4 regions of the Aliirhizobium cellulosilyticum genome follow, and region 3 is predicted to be linked to each of the others. Evidence: riboswitches for the same ligand, from Rfam matches in the RefSeq annotation. Region 3 holds a riboswitch; each other region holds the start of a gene.
What was found. Region 3 has a riboswitch for cobalamin ahead of GGE33_RS20685 (energy-coupling factor ABC transporter permease). Riboswitches for the same ligand answer to the same signal wherever they lie in the genome.

Region 1: it holds a riboswitch for cobalamin, as region 3 does, so the genes downstream of both, GGE33_RS24825 (DUF1636 family protein) here and GGE33_RS20685 (energy-coupling factor ABC transporter permease) in region 3, are expected to answer to the same signal.
Region 2: it holds a riboswitch for cobalamin, as region 3 does, so the genes downstream of both, bluB (5,6-dimethylbenzimidazole synthase) here and GGE33_RS20685 (energy-coupling factor ABC transporter permease) in region 3, are expected to answer to the same signal.
Region 4: it holds a riboswitch for cobalamin, as region 3 does, so the genes downstream of both, GGE33_RS10785 (aromatic ring-hydroxylating oxygenase subunit alpha) here and GGE33_RS20685 (energy-coupling factor ABC transporter permease) in region 3, are expected to answer to the same signal.

What each region holds. Positions count from the first base shown of each region.
Region 1 is NZ_JACIGW010000010.1:27,557-31,140, reverse strand. It holds gene cobW (cobalamin biosynthesis protein CobW) at 1-934, opposite strand, end outside; gene GGE33_RS24825 (DUF1636 family protein) at 931-1,359, opposite strand; cobalamin riboswitch at 1,464-1,690, opposite strand; cobalamin riboswitch at 1,750-1,978, shown strand; gene GGE33_RS24820 (CbtB domain-containing protein) at 2,017-2,193, shown strand; gene GGE33_RS24815 (CbtA family protein) at 2,207-2,980, shown strand; gene cobO (cob(I)yrinic acid a,c-diamide adenosyltransferase) at 2,977-3,584, shown strand, end outside.
Region 2 is NZ_JACIGW010000001.1:1,388,894-1,392,477, forward strand. It holds gene GGE33_RS06545 (NAD+ synthase) at 1-1,169, shown strand, start outside; gene GGE33_RS06550 (TolB family protein) at 1,189-2,019, shown strand; cobalamin riboswitch at 2,048-2,230, shown strand; gene bluB (5,6-dimethylbenzimidazole synthase) at 2,314-3,000, shown strand; gene GGE33_RS06560 (hypothetical protein) at 3,001-3,584, opposite strand, start outside.
Region 3 is NZ_JACIGW010000005.1:296,918-300,501, reverse strand. It holds gene alr (alanine racemase) at 1-820, opposite strand, end outside; gene GGE33_RS20690 (ClbS/DfsB family four-helix bundle protein) at 1,055-1,567, shown strand; cobalamin riboswitch at 1,666-1,860, shown strand; gene GGE33_RS20685 (energy-coupling factor ABC transporter permease) at 1,895-2,572, shown strand; gene GGE33_RS20680 (replicative DNA helicase) at 2,625-3,584, opposite strand, start outside.
Region 4 is NZ_JACIGW010000002.1:388,514-392,097, forward strand. It holds gene GGE33_RS10780 (NmrA/HSCARG family protein) at 1-794, shown strand, start outside; gene GGE33_RS10785 (aromatic ring-hydroxylating oxygenase subunit alpha) at 845-2,089, opposite strand; cobalamin riboswitch at 2,181-2,413, opposite strand; gene GGE33_RS10790 (DUF6656 family protein) at 2,564-3,172, shown strand; gene GGE33_RS10795 (L-threonylcarbamoyladenylate synthase) at 3,204-3,584, shown strand, end outside.

The sequences.
Region 1 (3,584 bases), on a different contig from region 3:
CGCGCGATCCTACCGCTTGAACCTGCAGGCGCATCGGCTTGTTCGCGACGTCGACAAAGCCCTTTATGCGCAGCACGTTTTCCGCTTCCGCGGTCGCCGAAATACGGGCAGCCAGCGCTTCGGGGTCGGTTACCGAGGCCAGATCGATAACGAAACTGTCGAAATCGTCGTGGTCGTGGTCGAGTTCGTCGTCATGATGGGTCTTGCGGTTCTCGATATCGTCCTCGACGGCAAGGCCAAGGCCGATCAGAACGCTGGGATCAACCGCACCATTTGCAGCTGGTACGATTCTCACGGCACGCGGCAGATGCGCCTGAACTCGGCCCTTGGCGGCTGCAAGCGAAGCCTGATCGAGAAGGTCGGTCTTGGTCAGCACGATCATGTCGGCACAGGCGACCTGGTCCTCGAACACTTCTTCGACCGGATCGTCATGATCGATCGAGCTGTCGGTCTGGCGCTGGGCTTCGAGCGCATCGTGGTCATCGGCAACGCGGCCTTCGGCCAGTGCTACACCATCAACGACCGCAATCACGGCATCTACTGTCACACGCGCCTTCACGGCCGGCCACTGAAACGCCTGTACGAGCGGCTTCGGCAGAGCAAGACCGGAAGTCTCGATCAGGATATGGTCAACGCGCGGCTCGCGGGCGAGAATCTGGTCGATCGCCGGCACGAAATCGTCTGCCACCGTGCAGCAGATACAGCCATTGGCCAGTTCGATGATGTTGTCGTCCGGGCAGCTCTCGATGCCGCAGCCTTTCAGCACCTCGCCATCGATGCCGACATCGCCGAATTCGTTGACGATGATCGCCAGCCGCTTGCCGTCCAGCTTTTCGATCAGGTTGCGGATCAGCGTGGTCTTGCCGGCGCCGAGAAAGCCGGTAACGACGGTGCAGGGAACCTTATCGAACTTAGGGGCGAAGTTTTCGCTCATGAAGGCATGTCCTCGTGGTGATGAAAGGGTGGGATACGGGCCGTCATGCCTTTTCCACGAAGGCACATCGGGCGGCCGCGAAGGGGCAGGAAACCGCGCTCGTCTTCGGCCAGCATCATCGCGCCGGTGACGATGTCGTCGGCATCTTCGGTGGAGAGGTGGCCAAAGACATAGGACCAGCCGGAACGGTGGTTGAAGGCCGCACTCGGGCTCTTATCGCAATTGGCAAGGCAGGTGACCGGCTTGACGGTAAGCGGCTTGCCCTTAGCTGCCAGTTTCAGCGCTTCGATCAGGTCGATACCGGGGCGGGCCTCGCTGTCCGTCGCCTCGCGGCAATTGGTGCAGACGAAGATCGTCACGTCGACGTTGCCGGCATTGCCGCCAACGGTCGTTCCGGTTTCGTCTTTTCGCGCATCATCTGTCATCAGGCCGCACTACCGCCGGGTTACTCAAGTCGGGGTGCGGAACAGGAAAGCCAAGCCATCCTGCAGCGATGATTGAAGCCTTTGCCGGAGCACCCCGCCCGGAAAAGCATGATTTTCAAACGGCAGGTCTCCTGGCTCGCGGGTCGTCACCATCCGCCTGCCTTCCCAGAAGGGTCCATGGCCGGACCTCTCCAGTGGCGTCTCTGGCGTGATGGCTCGCCGCACACAGTTGCGGGGGCAGCCGCGGCATTGGACCGTTTTATCGGTCCGCACCGCATTCTCTCTTAGCCCCTGCCGTTGCCGGCAAAGGACCGTCGTGGCGCTCAAGTAAGCGTTCCGCGGTCAAACTGTCAATGTCGCAAAGGCGATTGCCGATAGAACCGAATTGACTATAGTGGATCTGTCTTTGGTGCCCGGAAGGGTTACTCAAGGGAATGCGGTGCGACGATCTTTCGTCAAACCCGCGGCTGCCCCCGCAACTGTAAGCGGAAAGCCTTTGCCCAAAACGGCCATCCGGTCGTCAAGCCACTGGAGCAATCCCTTTACGGATTGAACTGGGAAGGCGGGTGAAGGCGCCCGATCCGCGAGCCAGGAGACCTGCCAGAGACATTCGGCAATGGTAACAGCCCTCGGGTGGAGGGCAGAAAGACGAAGTCCATGGTTACGAATTCTGCTGCAGCCGCAGCCAGCGTTTCCGCATCAAAAATCATTCCTCTTAGCATGTCGGCCCTTCTTGGCCTGTTCATGGTCGGTTTCGTCGGCTTCTCGCATCTGGAAGTCGTACATAACGCCGCTCACGATACGCGCCATTCGCTGGCCTTCCCCTGCCACTAAGAGGAATTTCAAAATGTCGTTGTTTCGTAACATCGTCCTCGCGGCGGTGGTCGCCGGGTTATTGTCCGGCCTGCTGATGACCGTGATGCAGAGTTTTTCCACCGTGCCGCTGATCCTGCAGGCGGAAACTTTTGAAAATGCCGGCGGCGAAGAGGCCGGACACAGCCATTCGCATGACGCAGCGCCTGCCATCGGTGCGGCCCAACCAGCTGCCGCCGATCACCATTATGACGAAGAAGCCTGGGCGCCTGCCGATGGTTTCGAGCGTTTCATCTATACCGCTTCGGCCGATGTGCTCGCCGCCATCGGTTTTGCGCTCGTCGCGATCGCACTTGCCGAAGCGCTCGGCGGCTTTGGCGGCTGGCGAGGTGGTTTGATGTTCGGCATTGCCGGCTTCCTCACCGTCAGCCTTGCGCCGGGTCTCGGCCTGCCACCGGAACTTCCGGGCATGCCTGCCGCCGAACTCGGTCCGCGTCAGCTCTGGTGGGTCTCGACCGCTATCTGCACCGCTGCCGGCCTCGGTCTTCTTGCCTATACCCGTTCCGCCTTGCTGGCGGCTCTGGCGATCGTGCTTCTCGTTGCGCCGCATCTGGTTGGCGCGCCGCTTCCGCCAAGCCATGAAACGGCGGTGCCTGTTGAACTCCATGGCCGGTTCGTCAACGCCGTTTATGCCACAAATCTGATCTTCTGGGCGGTTCTCGGTGTTGCCGCTGCTGTGCTAAGGCAGAAGTTCCGCAGCGGAGAACAAGTTTCTCCGGTAACCGAAAGGGAGCTTGCAGCGCGTTGAAAAATATCGATGAAACCGCCGAGGAGCGTCATCGCGCCAAGATGGCGAACCGCAAGGCGGTTCAGGATGCAGAAGTCGCCGAGAAGACCCTGGAAAAGGGTCTTCTCATCGTCCATACCGGTCCCGGCAAGGGCAAGTCGACGGCGGCCTTCGGGCTTGCGCTACGCATGCTCGGCAACAACCGTCGTGTCGGTATCGTGCAGTTCATCAAGGGCGCATGGTCGACCGGCGAACAGCCGGCGCTTGCCGTGTTCGGCGATCGCGTCGTCTGGCATACGATGGGCGAGGGGTTCACCTGGGAAACCCAGGACCTCAAACGCGACATCGCGGCCGCGAACAAGGCCTGGGAGAAGGCACTCGAGCTGATGGCGGACGAGACGATCGGGCTGGTCATCCTCGATGAACTCAATATCGCACTTCGCTACGACTATCTTGATCTGGAAAAGGTCGTCGCCGCCTTCCAGGCCAGACGCCCTGACCTGCATGTTGTCGTCACCGGCCGCAACGCGAAACCGGCCTTGATAGAGGCGGCCGATCTGGTGACAGAGATGTCTCTGGTCAAGCATCACTTCAAGGCGGGTGTCAAAGCCCAGGCCGGCATCGA
Region 2 (3,584 bases), on a different contig from region 3:
AGAGTGGTGCGGAAATCCTGCTCGTGCCGAACGGTTCGCCTTATTATCGCGGCAAGCTGGATGTCCGTTATCAGGTGGCCTTGCGCCAGGTCATCGAAAGCGGTCTGCCGCTGATCTTTGCAAACCAGCTCGGTGGCCAGGATGAGCTTGTCTTTGACGGCGCAAGCTTCGCCTTCAACGCCGACAAGTCGCTGGCCTTCCAGCTTTCGCAATTCGAGACGGCGTTCGTCGTCACCGAATGGAGACGTGAAGAGGATGGCTGGCGCTGCCAGCCCGGCCCGATGGTCCGTATTCCCGAAAAGGAAGAGGCCGATTACCACGCCTGCCTGCTCGGCTTCCGCGATTATGTGAACAAGAACGGTTTCAAGTCGGTCGTGCTGGGCCTCTCCGGTGGCATCGATTCGGCTGTCTGCGCCGCGATCGCCGTTGATGCGCTCGGCGAGGAGAGGGTGCGCACCATCATGCTGCCCTATCGCTACACGTCCGAAGACTCGTTCAAGGACGCCGCGGACTGCGCGAAGGCGCTCGGCTGCCGCTACGATATCGTGCCGATTTCCGATCCGGTCGAAGGGTTCCTGGCATCGTTGTCCGACATGTTCGAAGGCACCGACCAGGGCATTACCGAAGAGAACCTGCAGAGCCGTACGCGCGGCACTATCCTGATGGCGATCTCCAACAAGTTCGGCTCGATGGTTGTGACGACCGGCAACAAGTCGGAAATGTCGGTCGGCTACGCGACGCTTTATGGCGACATGAACGGCGGCTTCAACCCGATCAAGGACCTCTACAAGATGCAGGTCTATGCGCTGGCCGAATGGCGCAATGAAAATGTGCCGGCAGGCGCTCTCGGCCCGTCCGGCGAGGTAATCCCGAAAAACATCATTTCCAAGGCCCCTTCGGCCGAGCTTCGGCCAGACCAGAAGGACCAGGATTCGCTACCGCCCTATCCGGTGCTGGACGATATCCTCGAATGCCTCGTCGAAATGGAAATGGGCACCGAAGACATAGTGGCCCGCGGCCACGACGTCGCAACCGTCCACCGCATCGAGCATCTGCTCTATCTCGCCGAATACAAGCGGCGTCAATCGGCTCCTGGCGTGAAGATCACCAAGAAGAATTTTGGCCGCGATCGCCGTTACCCGATCACCAACCGTTTCCGGGATCGTTGAGAGGGAGGCGCCCTTGGCACTGCGAAGCTCCATCGAGATCTACAATGTTCGAACCCGCCAGAACCGAGTTGTCTGGCAGACGGAGGAATTGTTCGAAGCGCCGAACTGGTCGCCGGACGGTGACTATCTGATGCTCAATGCCGATGGTCTGATCTATCGTTTGTCTCCGGATGGTGATTCCGGTCCTATTCGGGTCGATACGGACTTCGCGACACTCTGCAACAACGACCATGGCATCTCGCCAGACGGCGCGCTGATTGCGATCTCCGACAAGGTCGAGTTCGGTAAGTCGGCGATCTATGTTCTGCCGGCCAGGGGCGGCACGCCGAAGCTCGTCACCGAAAGCCTGCCATCCTACTGGCATGGCTGGTCGCCGGACGGAAAGACGTTCGCTTATTGCGGTATCCGTGATCAGGTCTTCGATATCTATACGATCGGCATCGACGGAAAGAACGAGACCCGGCTGACCTTCGGCGAGGGCCGCAATGACGGGCCGGATTATTCGCCGGACGGTCGTTGGATCTATTTCAACTCCAGCCGCACAGGGCTGATGCAGATCTGGCGTGTTCCGGCGACCGGCGGCGCTGCCGAACGCATCACCGACAGTAACTATGGCGACTGGTTTCCGCATCCGTCACCCAAAGGTGACAAGGTCGTTTTCGTATCCTATGACGCCGAAGTCTTCGATCATCCGCGTGATCAGAATGTTCGCATCCGGCTTATGGATGCCGATGGGGGCAATGTCGAAACGCTATTCGAGCTTTTTGGCGGGCAGGGCACGATGAACTCGCCCAACTGGTCACCGGATGGTGATGAATTTACCTATGTGCGTTATTTCCCTGCGGCGTGAACGGCCTTGCTTCGGCCGGGTTCAGTCAGCATAAGAGCCTCCGTCAGGTGCCCATCCTTGATGGGAGAATCGGGAAGCCGGTGAAATTCCGGCACGTGCCCAACGCTGTGAGGCTGACGCTTATCCTATTCATGCCACTGGATTTCTCCGGGAAGGCGGCGATGAGCGGATGAAGCCCAGTCAGAAGACCGGCCTGACGAGATGGACCGATCCGCGCGGACGGCGGGCAGGTTGGGTGGATTGCGCCACGCCGTGACGGCGGCAGCAATCCGCAGGCGTTGTTGGGGAAAGACGATGCGACCTGATGATTTGAACAATGGCCTGGTGGCCGCCGAAGCTTTTACCGATGACGAGCGTGCCGCCGTTTATCGCGCCATCGAAACGCGCCGCGACGTGCGCGATCAGTTTCTCTCCAATACGATCCCGGATGATGTGCTGCGCAGACTACTGGACGCCGCCCATGCCGCCCCGTCGGTTGGTTTCATGCAGCCGTGGAACTTTATCCTCATCCGTGACGAGGCGGTTCGCCAGTCCGCTTGGGAGGCGTTTTCGCGCGCCAATGAAGAAGCCGAGGCGATGTTTCCGGAAGAGAAGCGCAGCACCTACAGGAGCCTTAAGCTCGAAGGCATCAGAAAGGCGCCGCTGTCGATCTGCGTCACCAGCGATCCGGATCGTGCCGGTCCGGTGGTTCTGGGGCGTACACACAACAGCCGCATGGACAGCTATTCGACCGTCTGTGCCATCCAGAACCTCTGGCTCGCAGCCCGCGCGGAAGGGATCGGCGTCGGCTGGGTCAGTATCTTTCATGATGAAGATGTTCGAGCGCTCCTCGGCATTCCGGACCGCGTCGAGATCGTAGCCTGGCTGTGCCTCGGTTATGTCGATCAGTTGTATGGAGAACCCGAACTGGCGATAAAGGGCTGGCGCCAGCGTCTGCCTCTGGAAGATCTCGTCTTTCAGGACGGTTGGGGTCAGAAATAATCAAGGCTGCAGCTGCTGGGGGCCGCTGGATTTCGGATTGGCGAGGTCGATGTCTTCTTCGGGGAAGAATTGCGGCCCGACGGAGCGAATCTTTTTGCCGGGATCATAGGGACGATCCGGCGGGAACTGGACGGGTGCTTCTCTTGCTGGCGCAGGTGAGGCGCTGCCGAGATGGGTGATGCTGGAATTCGGATCGTCCACCTTTGGCCCAGTCTGCGTCTCCTCTCCCGGCCTTGGCAGTGCCAGCCCCCGGATCCGCAGGCGTTCTTTATCGTCAAGTTCCGTCTGGGTATCGAGGTCAGTGGGCGTGCAATTGTTGGAGCGGATCGCCGACAAGATCGCAACGCGCTCTTCCGATGGCTGCAGTAGCGAGCGGGTATTGTTGCGTTGCTCGGTGATTGCCGCGCGCTCGTCTTCCAGCCGTTGCAGCGTGTCCTGCATGTAACCGCATTCATCATCGCCGTCGGAAGGCGCTCCAAACGTCACGATGCTGCCGCTGTCGCAACCTTGCCTGCGCATGTCGATCCTGAGTTGCCGGATATCCGCGTTGAGCGCGCTCAGATCCTGAGCGTAGCGACGCACAT
Region 3 (3,584 bases):
GGGTGGCGCCGTAGCTGACGGTCGAACCGGACGGCGCATCACGGATCTGGATGATGCGTGCCTCCGCCTTGGCCACGGGTTTAAGCGCCTTCATGCCGTTGACCGCCTCGCCGCCATAGGCGGCAATGCCGGGACGGGTGAGGTCGAAGTGATATTCCGGGCCGAGAAAGATGCCTGCGGAAGCAGACAGACTTGTCGGAACGCCTTCGAAAGCCGCAGCAACCCGTTGGAAAGACTCAAGCTGTGATCGGTTGAGCGGAGAGGCCGGCGAATCGCCGCTGTGAAGATGCGACATGACGAGAACGGGTGAGAAACTTGCCGGCCGCGAGACATCCTCGGCAAAGGCGATCGCTTCTTCCGCGGGAAGGCCGAGCCGGTTGAAGCCGGTATCGATATGTAGCGCACAAGGATGGTCGCCATGTTCGGCGGTGACCGACATCCAGAAGGCCAGCTGTTCCTCGGAGATGATCACCGGGACCAGATCGTTTTCGTAAAACATCCGTTCCTGGCCCGGCCATATGCCGGAAAGCACGTAGATGCGGGCATCCGGCGCGTAGGTGCGCAAGGTTACGCCTTCCTGCACCGCGGCAACGAAGAAATCCCGTGCGCCGGCTTCATAGAGCGCGGTACCGCAATCCTCAAGCCCGAGACCATAGGCATCCGCCTTGACGACTGCGGCGGTTGAAGCCTTTCCACAGCGGCGCGCCATTTCCTTCCAGTTGTCGACAAGTGCGCCGAGATCGACCGTCAATCTCACGGGCGCGATATCGAAATCATCCGGATAGGTTTCGTCGCTGTCAAAATCGGTCTGTTCTGTCATGGCGGTCTCAATTGAATATGCTTTTGAAAGGCGGAGTGGCCGATCCTAACCTTTTTGCCGGCTGGAAAAAGGCCGCGGGTGAAGAATAAGGTTCTCCGTACAGGCTTTTGACACCACAATAATAGTGCAGCAATCCTAGGGTCGGTGTCCGGCTGCGACAGCCGGACGGCTTCATATCCTGTGGACAGAAGCGTAGCTTAGATGCTGTATTCGAACAGCATCTGAAGGCGCTCCATGGCTGTACCCGGTTCCAGGCAGGAACTTCTTGCGGCGATCTCCACGACCTTCAACAGGCTTTGGGACGATCTTGCCAGCGTTCCGAAGGTCCGGGCGAGAGAGGCATCCATGCAGGGCCACATGGCAGGCTCGATGATGAGCCCGGCGGATCTCGTCGCATACCTCATCGGCTGGAACGAACTGGTGCTGAAATGGCTCGATCGGGATGACCGGGGTGAAGCGGTCGATTTTCCGGAGATGGGGTTCAAGTGGAACGAACTGGGGCCGCTTGCCCAAAAATTCTATGCAGACCATGACGCACTGGACTGGCCCGAGCGGTTGGAACGACTGAGGACGGTGAAAGAGCAACTGGTCTCGACAATCAGCAACCGGTCAGATGACGAGCTTTACGGCAAAGGCTGGTACGGCAAGTGGACCAAGGGGCGCATGATCCAGTTCAACACCGCGTCGCCCTATGCCAATGCAAGAGCGCGCATTCGCAAATGGCTGAAGGCCCAGGAGTGCGCGTAGCAACGCCGATGACCCATTCTTGCTGCATGCGACCCTATGACAGCGGTAGATTGGTGCGATTTCGGCTGCGGTTGTTTGCTGCCTCTGCGGGAAATTGCTACCCCATTCCCGCACATGGTGCGGCCGACATCCGTTGACCGCATGGGAACAAGGGCAGCATCTGTTGAACCCGACCGCCCCCGCGACTGTGAGCGGCGAGCTTTGCGAAACACCACTGTGGCCTCGCGCCATGGGAAGGTTCGACAAGGCATCGACCCGCGAGTCAGGAGACCGACCGTGTGTATCTTATCAATCAACGACCGTCGGGTGTGACGGACAGGAGCACATATGCATATCGAACCGGGCCTCGTAGACGGGGCCAAAATCATTCTGAGCTACGCCACTGCAGCAGGGGCGGGACTTTTCACGTTGAAGTTGGCGCGAGACACGATCCGGCAACAGGGTCTCGCATCATTGGCCGCGCGTACGGCCATCACCGCTGTAGCAGTCTTTTCCTTCTTCGAACTTCTGCCGCATTATGCGGTCGGCGTGTCCGAGGTGCATTTCATTCTCGGATCGACATTGTTCCTGCTGTTCGGCGCAGCACCGGCGGCAATCGGGCTGGCGCTTGGTCTGGCGATACAGGGACTGTTCTTTGCGCCGGCCGACCTGCCGCAGTTTGGAATGAACGTCACGACGCTGCTGGTGCCGTTGTTTGCGGTGAAAGCGCTGGCGGATCGTATCATTTCGCCAGGCACGGCCTATGTCGATCTCACCTATAGGCAGGCGCTCCAGCTATCGACCGCCTATCAGGCCGGTGTCGTCGCCTGGGTGGCTTTCTGGGCCTTTTATGGTGCCGGTTTCGCAAGCGAAAATCTTGTGGCGATCGGCACGTTCGGTATTGCCTATATGTCGATCGTGCTGATCGAGCCGCTGGCGGACCTGGCCGTACTTGCCATCGCCAAGACCCTGAATGCTCTGAACGGTTCAGGCTTCGTTACGCGACGGCTTTACAACGCGGCCTGAGTTAGCCCGCGACTCTCAGCCTCGCCGGTGTACTGCCGGCGAGGCTGTTCGATCACGGTTCTTCGTATTGCGTGAAGCTCGGCTCGGCGAGGTCCGCAAAGCGCGTGAATTCGGACTGGAAGGCGAGCTTGACCGTGCCAGTCGGTCCGTGACGCTGCTTGGCGATGATGACGTCGGCCGTACCCTTGACGCGCTCCATATGTGCTTCCCATTCCGGGTATTTCGGATCGGCCAAGTCGCGGGGCTCCATGTTCTTTACATAATATTCCTCACGGAACACGAAGAGCACGACGTCGGCATCCTGCTCGATCGAGCCTGATTCGCGAAGGTCGGAAAGCTGCGGGCGTTTGTCTTCACGGCTTTCGACACCGCGCGATAGCTGTGACAGCGCGATGATCGGCACGTTGAGTTCCTTGCCGAGCGCCTTCAGACCCGTGGTGATCTGGGTGATTTCCTGCACGCGGTTTTCACCCGACTTGCCCGAACCGGTCATCAGCTGGATATAGTCGACCACCAGGCAATCGAGGCCGCGCTGGCGCTTCAGGCGGCGGGCGCGCGCCGATAGCTGGGCGATCGAGATACCACCGGTCTGGTCGATAAACAGCGGCACCTTCTGCATCATTTGGCTACAGGCGACCAGCTTTTCGAAATCGGCCTCGGTAATGTCACCGCGACGGATCTTTGACGACGAAACTTCCGTCTGCTCGGAGATGATACGGGTGGCCAGCTGTTCGGACGACATTTCGAGCGAGTAAAAGCCGACGACGCCGCCATTCTTGGCCTTGAACGAGCCATCGGGGGCGATTTCCTGCTCGTAAGCCGCGGCGATGTTGTAGGCGATATTGGTGGCAAGCGAGGTCTTGCCCATACCGGGGCGTCCTGCGAGCACGATCAAGTCGGAGCGCTGCAAGCCGCCCATCTTGCCGTCGAGCGACATGATGCCGGTTGAGATACCAGAGAGCTGGCCGTCACGCTCGAAAGCCTGGCCCGCCATGTCGATGGCGATCGCAAC
Region 4 (3,584 bases), on a different contig from region 3:
TGCGAGACATTGCGGCCCCCAAATCCGTCGCCCTTCGTCAGGCGGGTGCCGAACTGGTTGAAGGATCATTTGCCGATCTCGATACATTTCGCGCCGGGATGGACAGTGCCCATGGCGTGTTCAGCGTCTTACCGGCCAACCTGTCAGAGACCGAAGAGGTACGGATAGGGTGCGGGATCGCCGATCTTGCGGCCGAAAGCGGCGTCGCACATCTCGTCTATTCCTCGGGCGCCAGTTCCGGCGACACACCGACCGGGATCGCCCGTTTCGACGCCAAGCCGCGGATCGAGGCGCATATCCGTTGGCTGCCGGTCACCGCAACCATAATCAGACCGATGATATTCATGGATATGCTGATCAACCCGGCATTCGGCCTTTCAGAAGGCCGGTACACATTCTTCCTCAGGCCGGACCAGTCGATGCAACTGATTGCCGTGGAAGACATCGGGAAATTCGTCGCCGCGATCTTTGCCGATGGCATACGGTTCAGCGGACGGACGATTAAGATCGCGAGCGATACGGTTACAGGGCGCCAGCTGGGGGAAATCTTCAGCGAAGCCGCCGGTCGTCCGGTCATCTATTCCCGCTTTGCCGATGAAGTCCTTGCCGCCAATAGCGATCTTGGTCAGCTTGCGGCGATCCTGGATAACGGCCCGCTGGCGGATCACGTGGACCTTGCTGCGATGCGCGAGATCAATCCCGAGATCATTTCCTTTCGGGCCTGGCTTGCGACCCAAAGACACCAAGCCTTCGACGCCTTAATCGGGAGTGATCGTACGTCCCACTCAGCGTAAAAACAGGCTCCTCCGCAAACTGACGGCACATTGCGGAGGAGCGCTCAGTATCACGCCACCGCGTAAAGCGTGCTGTCCTTGCCCTGCAGGCGATCGATCATGAAGTTCGAATACCACTCAACGAACTGCATCACACCACCTTCATGCGCCTCGGAATAAGGGCCGGGTTCATAGGCGGGAGAGCGGATGCCGAAGGCGTTTTCCTCGACGATCTGCCTGTCCTGGTCGTTGGTCATGTTCCAGACATGGGTCAGCTGCTCGACATCGTAATCGACGCCTTCCACCGCATCCTTGTGGACCAGCCATGTGGTGGTGACCGCCGTCTCTTCCGGCCCGATGGGGATGACTCGGAAAGAGATCGCGTGGTCGACCAGCATATGGTTCCAGGTGGTCGGGTAATGGAACAGAAGCATCGTGCCGATATGGGAAATCGTCACGTCGTCGGAGAGCGACCGTTGAACTGCGGGACGGCCGTTCATCGTGTAGCTTTCGGCATCCTCGATCAGCGGCATGCGCGCCACGCGGAACTGGCCGTCCGGCGACATGTTGAACGTGCTCGGCAGGCCGGCCGCTTCACAGCGGCTCCAGTGTTCGGAAATGAACGGATCGTCGCCGGCGCCCTGCACACCGGTCGCAGTCGGCGCTTCCGGGTAGGTGCGGCAGAGTTCCGGATGGTTACCGGCGCAGTGATAACACTCGCGATTGTTTTCCCAGACGAGCTTCCAGTTGCCCTTTTCGATGATCGTGTTCTGGGCAGCAACCTTCGTTTCGGGCAGGCGATGCGGCGCCATGTAAGGCTCGACCGTTGCGCGAACCGGAGCAAAATCCGGGGCTTCCTTTGCGAGGCAGATAAAGATGTAGCCAGCAACCACCTGGCAGTGGACGGGTTTCAATCCAAACTGCTTCTTGTCGAAATTCTCGCCCATATGACGGGCCGACATCAGCGAGCCGTCATGCTGGTAGGTCCACTGGTGATAGGGACAGACGAGGCGGGTCGCAGAACCCGTTTCCTTGGTGCAGACGCGGTGGCCGCGATGGCGGCAGGTATTGTGATAGGCGCGGATATCGCCCTCGCGCGTGCGGATGACGAGAACCGGATAGTCGCCAACCTGCAGGGTAAAATACATGCCCGCCTTGTTGATCTGGCAATCGTGGCCGGCAAACAGCCAGTCGCGATACCAGATCATCTCGAGATCGAGCTTGTAATAATCGGGATCGATATAAAAGGGCTGTTCCAGGCTGAAACCTTCGCGGCGGTTCTTCAGCTGCCGCAGAACCTGATTGTGAATGTCCATATGCTTCCTCGCAATACAAGCAAGCTTCAGGGCATGGACAAGCCGGCAACAATCAATGCAGCCAATTCCCGTCCCGTGCGCCCTCCGCGACCGGTGTCATCAAGCTCAGGCTGGTTTCCGGGCTGAGGAGTTGTCCCAAAAGGACTGCATGGCACCTTCCCGGTCGGCCGTTCGGCTCTGTCCCAGTGGCCGGGGTCGCCCCCTACCATGCCTTCAACTCCACCACCGTTGCGGGGGCAGCGCCGGATAGATCTCTGCGACCCGCCGGCTTCCCAATTCTCCGCCTCCCCTAGCGAGGCGGCACCTTGAGCTTTGTCATATTTAAGCGGGACGCCGGCCTGTCGCATAGACGACATTGCGACATCGGCCACTGCATTGGCGACGATCGCGCAATAGCATCCGATTGCGGGAGAAACCGACTGTTAAGGTCTTGCTAATAGTGTTCTTGAAAATTCATTGGGAAGAGCCGCCACCATGCCAGGACAGCTCCGTTATTACGAAGTCAACAGGCCCAGGCCCTTGATGATGCCGCCAAGCAGCGGCAATGCCCATACGGAATTCCTGCGAACCGGCAGAATTCCACGCTCCCGCCCTGTCTGGGTTCCCGACGAACGTCGCTATCTCACCCATGACGAAGTGGCTGAAAAGACAGGCAAGAAGCTCGAAACGGCCGGCGAAACCACGCATAAGCGGCTGAACAGCTTTCACCGGTCTATCCACCTGCCGAAGATCATCTTTCACCGCACGTTGGAGGGTAGCCCGCATCTGGGCTATTGCCATGTGACCGCAGCACGTACCTTCTTTTCGCAGGATGCGATGGTCAGCTGGTCATTCTACATCGCCAACTTCTCTTCCGAGATCGGCGGCGACGAGGTGTTTTTCGCCCGAATCAATCCACGGAATTCCCGCATGTATTTCGCCGTCGCGGTGGAAGGCGAAGCAGGCGAACAGGCGCGGATCGACCGGACATGGCGCAAGAACGGGCTTCTGTTCCAGACCAACAGCCCGCGCGATGCGATGCGCAACGTTCTGATGCTCGGCGCGCCCAGTGCCGCAGTGCGCGAAATCATCAAAAGGCTTTAAAGCACGGGCACTCCGCTGTATTGACAGCGGCATGACAGCCGAAATCATAAACATCACCCATGAGCCCCAGCGCGCCATCAGCGAGGCAAGCCGCGTGCTCAATGACGGTTTTCCCGTCGCCATTCCGACCGAAACGGTCTACGGCCTTGCCGCGGATGCGACGCGCGCCGATGCGATCTCGCACATCTACGAGACCAAGGGGCGTCCGCAGTTCAATCCGCTCATCTGCCATGTCTGCGATATCGAGATGGCCGAGCGGTACGCGGTGTTCGATCCGGCGTCGAGAAAGTTGGCCGAAACCTTCTGGCCCGGTCCGCTGACCATTGTCCTGCCGCTCAGGAAAGACAGCACCATCCATCCGCTGGCAACCGCGGGGCTGGAAACGGTCGGGCTTCGCTGCCCGGAAGGTTTT